DNA from 2 places in the Neorhizobium galegae bv. orientalis str. HAMBI 540 genome. Region 1 is predicted to be linked to the other one. Evidence: riboswitches for the same ligand, from Rfam matches in the RefSeq annotation. Region 1 holds a riboswitch; the other holds the start of a gene.
What was found. A riboswitch is a leader RNA that binds a small molecule or an ion and turns the genes downstream of it on or off. The one in region 1 is predicted to bind thiamine pyrophosphate.

Region 1 (4,441 bases):
TTCCACCCTCCCCGCACGTTACGGTTTTGATGAAAGCGCCGGCTCCCGCCTGCCCGCGAACGTCTCGCGCAACACTCCGGCGACGGAAGCGAGGGGATTGTAGGCATGGGTTTGAAGGGCGGGGAAACTAAAACCGAAAAAATATGCCGTGCCGTGTAAGCCTCCTCTGCCTGCCGGGCATCTCCCATCAGGTTGGGGCGATCGCATATGGAATGTGCGGCAGCGCGGCATTCTTAACCCTCCCCCTTGTGGGGAGGGTGGCCGGCAGGCGGGAGGGTTTTGATGCTGGATGAAGTCCCCTCCCCAGCCCCTCCCCACAAGGGGGAGGGGCTCCACGCGCCGCCCCATACCTTCATATGTAATCGCCCTGCCCTTGAGGGAGAGACGCCCGGCAAGGCAGCGGCGAATGAACTCGCCTCGACATCGAAGGACGTATGGCTGGCTCATCCCTTCTCGACCGGCATGTAGAGGTCACCGCCATCTCGATATTTCGCAGCCATGGCTTCCAGGCCCTCCTTCTGCGCCTCGGCGCGGATATCGTGGGAAATCCGCATCGAACAGAATTTCGGGCCGCACATGGAGCAGAAATGCGCCACCTTGTGCGCCTCCTTGGGTAGCGTCTCGTCATGCATCGAACGCGCCGTTTCCGGATCGAGCGAAAGGTTGAACTGGTCTTCCCAACGGAACTCGAATCGGGCACGCGACAGCGCGTCGTCGCGCACCTGGGCGGCCGGATGGCCTTTGGCGAGATCGGCGGCATGTGCGGCAATCTTGTAGGTGATGACGCCCACCTTGACGTCGTTGCGGTCCGGCAGACCGAGATGTTCCTTGGGCGTCACGTAGCAGAGCATGGCGGTGCCGAACCAGCCGATCATCGCAGCCCCGATCCCAGACGTGATGTGGTCATAGCCCGGCGCGATATCGGTGGTCAGCGGCCCGAGCGTATAGAACGGCGCCTCGCCGCAGACCGCGAGCTGCTTGTCCATGTTCGCCTTGATCTTATGCATCGGCACATGGCCGGGGCCCTCGATCATCACCTGGCAATCCTTCGCCCAGGCGATCTTCGTCAGCTCTCCGAGTGTTTCCAGTTCCGCAAACTGCGCCGCGTCGTTGGCATCGGCGATCGAACCCGGGCGCAGGCCATCGCCGAGCGAGAACGAGACGTCGTAGGCTTGGGCGATGTCGCAGATTTCCTCAAAATGTTCGTAGAGAAAACTCTCCCTGTGATGATGCAGGCACCACTTGGCCATGATCGAGCCGCCACGGGAGACGATGCCGGTGACGCGATTGACGGTGAGCGGAATATAGGCAAGCCGCACCCCCGCATGGATGGTGAAATAGTCGACGCCCTGCTCCGCCTGTTCGATCAGCGTGTCGCGATAAACCTCCCAGGTCAGATCCTCGGCAATGCCGCTCACCTTTTCGAGCGCCTGGTAGAGCGGCACCGTGCCGATCGGCACCGGTGAATTGCGGATGATCCAGTCGCGGATATTGTGGATGTTGCGGCCGGTCGACAGGTCCATGACCGTGTCGGCGCCCCAGCGGATCGCCCAGACCATCTTCTCGACCTCTTCGGCCATCGACGAAGTGACGGCAGAATTGCCGATATTGGCATTGATCTTCACCAGGAAATTCCGGCCGATGATCATCGGTTCGGATTCGGGGTGGTTGATGTTGGCGGGAATGATCGCCCGGCCTTCCGCGACTTCCCGGCGGACGAATTCCGGCGTCACGAAATCCGGAATATGGGCACCGAAACTTTCGCCGGCGCGGACGAGCGGTTCCCGGGCCGCCTGCCGGCCGAGGTTCTCGCGGATGGCGACGAATTCCATCTCCGGCGTGATGATGCCGGCCCGCGCATAGGCGAGCTGGGTGACGGCCCTGCCCGCCTTCGCCTTGAAAGGCTGGTTGCGGACCGGGAATTCCGGCGTCAGACGGCTCCCGGAGACGAAGCCGTTGTCCTCCGGCCTGACGATGCGGCCCTCATAGACTTCGACATCGCCACGGGCCGAAATCCAGTTTTCGCGCAGGCGCGGCAGGCCTGCATCGATGCTGATCGCGGCACCTTCGGTGGTATAGGGGCCGGAGGAATCGTAGACGGTAACGGGAGGTTCGCCGGAGGTCGGATGCAATGCGATCTGCCGCATCGGCACGCGGATGTCCGGATGGATCGTTCCCGCTTTCAGGACTTTCGTGGAGGCGGGAAGCGGGCCGGTGGTGACGACCGGGGTGAGCTTGGTGGTTGCGATATTCATGGTTCAAGGCTCCAAGGTTTGACGTTTGGAGACCCAGTTCCAGAGTTGGAATGATGGAAGAACACGTTGGAATCCGAAGGACGGTTTCCCGTCCTCGCTGCCGCAGCGCTCGCACCGTCCCTACGCCAGTATGAACTGGATCAGGTTCAACGGGTCACTGCGCCTCGGGCGGCCAAAGCCGGTCCGACCAGCAGTATCTCAGCCCCTTGGCGGGACTCCCCTGGTGAATGAGGCCATCAGAAACCTGCCGGTCGCGCATGTCAAGCCGGTCCCTGCCTGCGTCGATAGGTCGAGTTTTAACGAATCCCGCAGCTCCAAATTGATGACGTTTATTACCGGAATCTTATGCTATCTTGCGCGATAACGTCCCTAGCGATGAGCGCAGAATTCGAACGATCGGGAGATGTCGAGATGAACGAGACCATTCGCGGATTGCTGACACGGGTGGGCGGCCTTCCGGTCGCCGTGACGGAGCTGGAAGATGCTGCCGATCTCTATGCAGCCGGGCTTTCCTCCTTCGCATCGGTGCAGCTGATGTTGGGCCTGGAAGAGGCCTTTGACATCGAATTCCCGGATAGCCTTTTGAACCGCAAGTCCTTCGCCAGCATTGCGGCGATCGAGCACACGGTTTCTCACATCTTGAAAGCCTCCGAGGCCGCCTGAGATGAACCTTCCCGTCTTTGCCGCCGATATGAGCCTCAGCGCCCGCGCTCACCGCGTGGCGGCCGTGGCGGCTGAATTCGCCGAACGCGTCGACCATGACGGCCGCTTCCCCCGCGAGGCGGTCGATGCAATGAAGGCCGAACGCCTCATCGGCATCCAGATCCCGGTAGCATTCGGCGGCGAGGGCGCTTCCATCACCGAGATCGCCGAGGTCTGCTCCATCCTGGGACAGTCCTGTGCCTCGAGCGCCATGGTTTTCGCCATGCACCAGATCAAGGTTTCGAGCCTCGTGGTGCACGGGGGCGACAGCGCCTGGCACATGGATTTCATGCGCGAGCTCGCCGGCCGCCAGCTTCTCGTCGCCTCCGCGACGACCGAAGGTGGCATCGGCGGCAATATGCGCAACTCGATCTGCGCGATCGAGGTCGACGGCGACGTCTGCCGGCTGACCAAGGACGCAACGGTGATTTCCTACGGCGCCCACGCCGATGTCATCATGATCACCTCGCGCTCGAACGAGAAGGCCGCCCCGACCGACCAGGTCATGACCGTCTTCAAACAGGGCCAATATACCCTGCAGAAGACCGTCGACTGGGATACGCTTGGCATGCGCGGCACCTGCTCCGACGGCTTCCTCTTCAATGGCGAAGCACCTTCGGTCCAGATTTTCCCGAAACCGTTCGCCGAAATCGCGGCGCAGTCGATGCTCGCCACCTCGCATCTCCTCTGGAGCGCTGTCTGGTACGGCATTGCCGCTGATGCGGTACTACGCGCCCAGGCTTTCGTGCGCGCCGCGGCCCGCAAGTCCAATGGCACCCAGCCGCCCGGCGCGCTGAGGCTCGCCGAAGCGTCGAACCTGCTGCAGCTCCTCAAGGGCAATATCCTGTCGGGCCTCAAGACCTACGCGGATGCGAAGCTCGATCCCGACAAACTGTCGTCCATGGCCTTTTCGATCGCCATGAACAATATCAAGCTCGCCTCTTCCGAGACGATCCTGACCATCATCAACCAGGCGATGATCATCTGCGGCATCATGGGCTACAAGAACGGCACGCCCTACAGTCTCGGCCGGCATCTTCGCGACGCGCATTCCGCCCAGCTGATGATTTCCAACGACCGCATTCTCGGCAATACGTCGACCATGCTGCTCGTTCAGAAACCGGACACCAGCCTGCTCGGCTGACGCCCCATCACTTCAGATGTAATTATTTAAAGAATGAGGTGAATCCATGGATCTGCAAGTTTCCTTTCTCGACCGCCTGTTTGATGCAGGCCTGCTGATCGAGACCGGCGTCGACGGACTGTATGGCCGCAGCGGCCAGTTCGAAGACGTCATTGCCGCCTTCGAACGGCTGATCGACAAGGTCGGCGGTGCCGACGGTGCGGAGGCGATGCGCTTCCCGCCGGGCATGAACCGTGCCTTCTTCGAGACCAGCGGCTATATGAAGAGCTTTCCGCAGCTCGCCGGCACGGTGCACTCGTTCTGCGGCAACGAGCTCGACCACATGAGCCTGCTGAAATGC
Region 2 (4,441 bases), 180 kb from region 1:
GCCCCAATCGGGCGAGGTGTTCCGCCATCCCTCCTCGACCATCCGCTATCTCGAACAGGCGCCGGATTTCGCCGATTATTCGACGGTGCAGGCCTACGCCGAAGCGGGCCTTGGCCCGGGCGACGATCCCTACCGCGTCACTTACCTGCTCGAACATCTGGGCCTCACCGGCCAGGAACACCCGAACACGCTCTCCGGCGGAGAATCCCGACGCGCAGCACTGGCCCGCGTCATGGCGCCCGAGCCGGACATCCTGATGCTCGACGAGCCGACCAACCATCTCGACCTGCCGACCATCGAATGGCTGGAAGAGGAGCTGCGCAAGACGAGAAGCGCGCTGGTGGTGATCTCGCATGACCGTCGCTTCCTCGAAAAAGTCTCGAATGCCACGGTCTGGCTCGATCGCGGCACCTCGCGACGCCTGAACCGCGGTTTCGGCGATTTCGAAGCCTGGCGCGACGAGGTGCTGGAGGCGGAAGAGCTGGAACAGCACAAGCTCGGCAAGGCGATCGAGCGCGAGGAGCACTGGCTGCGCTACGGCGTGACGGCCCGCCGCAAGCGCAACATGCGCCGCCTCGGCGAGCTTCACACGATGCGCGGCAATTACCGCGGTCACAAGGGGCCGCAGGGCACGGTGCAGGCGAGCGTCAGCGAAGGCCGCGAATCCGGCAAGCTGGTCATCGAGGCCGAGTTCATCACCAAAAATTATGACGAGCGGATCATCGTCGCGCCGTTCTCGATCCGCGTGCATCGCGGCGACTGCATCGGTCTCGTCGGCCCGAACGGCGCCGGCAAGACCACGCTCCTGAAAATGCTGACCGGCCAGCTGGCGCCCGACACCGGTACCGTCAAGCTCGGTACAAATCTGGAAATCGCGACACTCGACCAGAAACGCGAGGATCTGGACCCCGAGGACACGCTGTCCCATTATCTGACGGATGGACGCGGCGAGACGCTGCTGGTCAACGGCGAACAGCGGCATGTCGCAGGCTACATGAAGGACTTCCTGTTCCAGCCGGAGCAGATCAGGACACCGATCAAGAACCTGTCGGGCGGCGAGCGCGCCCGGCTGATGCTGGCCCGCATCATGGCCCGGCCGTCCAACCTGCTGATCCTCGACGAACCGACCAACGACCTCGACATCGAGACGCTGGATCTGCTGCAGGAAATCGTCGCCGGCTATACCGGCACCGTCATCCTCGTCAGCCACGACCGCGACTTCCTCGATCGCACCGTGACCTCGACCATCGCCCCCGCCAATCCGGACGCACCGGACGGCCGCTGGATCGAATATGCCGGCGGCTACACGGACATGCTGGCGCAGCGCAAGGGCGCGCTGGAGGAAAGGCGCCGCACGGAGAAAGCCGACAGGGCAAAAACCGATACTGCGGCACCGGCTTCCGGCACCAACAAGGGCAAAGGCAAGCTTTCCTTCAAGCAGAAATTCGCGCTCGAGAACCTGCCGAAGGAAATGGCGAAAGCCGAGGCCGAGATCGCCGCCCGCGAGAAGAAGATGGCCGATCCCAACCTCTTCACCAAGGATCCCGCCGCCTTCAACAAGCTGGCTGCGGAGATGGAAAAGCTGCGCCAAAGCATCAGCAAAATGGAAGAAGAATGGCTGGAGCTCGAAATGCTGCGTGAGGAAATCGAGGGCTAGTTTGCGATTTATTAAGCTTAACAGATAGTTAGCTGAAAAAATATTTGTCGCGGACCGGAACATATGATGTCCCGAGACGTTCTGGGTATGAATAGTGGTCGAAATGTCCCGGGGACGCATCGGCCTGCCAGGAACCGATCAACCGAATAGGGACATCCAATGCTGACAAATGTTACGCGTCGTCGGCTGGCCGCTGAGGCGATGAATCAGAGAGTTATGATTGTCGAAGACGAGTTTCTGATCGCGCTCGATGTTGCCGAGACGATCGAAGCCATGGGCCTTAAAGTCGCCGGTTTTGCCAATGCCCGCAAACACGCCCTGGCGCTCGCCGCCTATGCCGATATCGCCCTGGTCGACGTCAATCTCTCGGACGGCCGGACCGGTCCGGAGATCGGCCGAGAGCTTGCCGAGCAATATGGCATCACCGTCGTCTTCATGACGGGTAATCCGGACGATGTGGAAGCCGGCGTCAAGGGCTCGCTCGGCGTTCTCACCAAACCGGTCATGCCTGACGTAGTCGAGAAGACGATCGACTACGCCGTTGCCAACCGACTCGGCGGCATGGCGATCGTTCCGCGTGAACTGAAAGTGTTTCCGCAGAACCACTGAGCCAATGTTGCTCCTACCGAGTGCGCCTCTTGCCAGCCATTCGCCTCACCGCTAAATCTGATCTCGCTCTAACGGGGTGCCGCGCGTTTTCGCGCGGCTGAGAGGCTTCTGGCCAACCCGCGGAACCTGATCCGGTTAACACCGGCGGAGGGATTAGACGGCTCTTTATCAGCGCCTATTCCCCTTGTTAGCAAAAAGAGGAGGCGCTGATGCGCAAGACCATTCTTTCGATATTTGCGGCCGCTGCCGCTTGTTCCCTTTCCGCGCCGGCCGAAGCGCAGCAAAAGACGCTGACCATCTACACTTATGAGAGCTTCATCTCCGATTGGGGTCCCGGTCCCAAGGTCAAGGAAGCCTTCGAAAAGACCTGCGCCTGCAGGCTGAATTTCGTCGGCGTCGCCGATGGCGTGGCGCTTCTCACCCGCCTGAAGCTGGAAGGCAAAGGCACCGACGCCGATATCGCGCTCGGCGTCGATACCAACCTGATCTCCGAGGCCAAGGCGACCGGTCTGTTCGAGCCGCATGGGCTCGACGTCTCGGCCGCCAAGGTCCCCGGCAATTACAGCGACGACACGTTCATCCCCTACGATTACGGCCATTTCGCCGTTGTCTATGATACCCAGGCGATAAAGAACCCGCCGAAGAGCCTGAAGGAACTGGTGGAAGGCGATCCGGCACAGAAGATCGCCATCGAGGATCCGCGCACCTCAACACCCGGCCTCGGCCTGTTGCTCTGGGTAAAATCGGTCTATGGCGACAAGGCACCGGAGGCCTGGGCCAAGCTCAGGAAACGCGTGCTGACTGTCACGCCAGGCTGGTCGGAGGCCTATGGCCTGTTCACCAAGGGCGAAGTGCCGATGGTGTTTTCCTACACGACCTCGCCCGCCTATCACGTGGTCGAGGAGAAGACGGACCGCTACCAGGCTGCCTCCTTCTCAGAAGGCCACTATATCCAGATCGAGGTCGCCGGCCTGCTGAAGGGGGCGAAGGAAAAGGATCTGGCGAAACAGTTCCTGAAATTCATGGTCTCACCGGCCTTCCAGGATGTCATCCCGACCACCAACTGGATGATGCCGGCCGCCAAGACTTCCCAGCCACTCCCCGACGCGTTCAACAAGCTGGTGCAGCCGACGAAAACTTTCCTGATGGGGTCGAACGAGGTGGCCAAGAACCGGCAGGCCTGGATCGACGAATGGCTGACCGCCATGAGCCTGAACTGATCCCATGCTGACCAGGGCCGAGCGGAGACGCGGGATAGGCTGGGGGCTGCTGAGCCTCGCCGGCATCGCCCTCTTCGTCGGCATCGCGGTTGCCGCCCTTCTCTCCTGGGACACCGGCAACGCCCAAAGCCGGCTGTTCACCGCCTATACCTGGCGAATTCTGCGCTTCACCCTGCTGCAGGCGGTTCTTTCGACGCTGCTGTCGGTCGTCTTCGCCCTTCCCGTCACACTCGCGCTCGCACGCCGTCCACGTTTTCCGGGCCGCGTGTGGGTCATCCGGCTGATGGCATTGCCGATGGGCCTGCCGGTGCTGATCGGCGCGCTCGGCCTGATCGGCATCTGGGGCCGGCAAGGGGTGATGAACAGCCTACTATTGAAACTCGGCCTGGAACATCCGGTCAGCATTTATGGGCTTTCCGGCATATTGCTGGCCCATGTGTTCTTCAACCTGCCGCTCGCTGCGAGACTGCTGCTTGTGGCGCTGGAGCGCCAGCCGGCGGAATACTGGCTGCTCTCCTCCAGCCTCGGGATGAAACCCTTCTCCGTTTTCCGTTTCATCGAATGGCCGGCGGCGCGGCGAGTCATCCCCGGCATTGCCGGCCTGATCTTCATGCTCTGCGCCACGAGTTTCACGCTTGTCCTGGTGCTCGGCGGCGGACCGGCCGCGACCACGCTCGAAGTGGCGATCTACCAGTCGCTCCGTTTCGATTTCGATCCGCCCCGCGCCATCGCGCTGTCGCTGCTGCAGATCGGCATGACGGCGCTGATCCTGATCGCGATTTCGCTTTTCCCGGCGCCTGATGATAGTGGAATCTCGGCAGGCCGAACTACCCGCCGCTTCGATGGCCGAACGTTGCCGACACGCCTTTGGGACACGCTCGCCATCCTGCTGGCTACCGCCTTCCTGATCCTGCCGCTCGCATCGATCGTCGCTGCCGGCGTTCAGGCCAATCTC

Region 2: it holds a riboswitch for thiamine pyrophosphate, as region 1 does, so the genes downstream of both, thiB (thiamine ABC transporter substrate binding subunit) here and thiC (phosphomethylpyrimidine synthase ThiC) in region 1, are expected to answer to the same signal.

Annotation. Positions count from the first base shown of each region.
Region 1 covers NZ_HG938353.1:4,030,042-4,034,482, forward strand. The annotation lists gene thiC (phosphomethylpyrimidine synthase ThiC) at 444-2,255, opposite strand; TPP riboswitch at 2,355-2,487, opposite strand; gene RG540_RS19475 (acyl carrier protein) at 2,667-2,918, shown strand; gene RG540_RS19480 (acyl-CoA dehydrogenase family protein) at 2,920-4,101, shown strand; gene RG540_RS19485 (amino acid--[acyl-carrier-protein] ligase) at 4,148-4,441, shown strand, end outside.
Region 2 covers NZ_HG938353.1:3,845,597-3,850,037, forward strand. The annotation lists gene RG540_RS18720 (ABC-F family ATP-binding cassette domain-containing protein) at 1-1,657, shown strand, start outside; gene RG540_RS18725 (response regulator) at 1,817-2,266, shown strand; TPP riboswitch at 2,329-2,436, shown strand; gene thiB (thiamine ABC transporter substrate binding subunit) at 2,476-3,486, shown strand; gene thiP (thiamine/thiamine pyrophosphate ABC transporter permease ThiP) at 3,491-4,441, shown strand, end outside.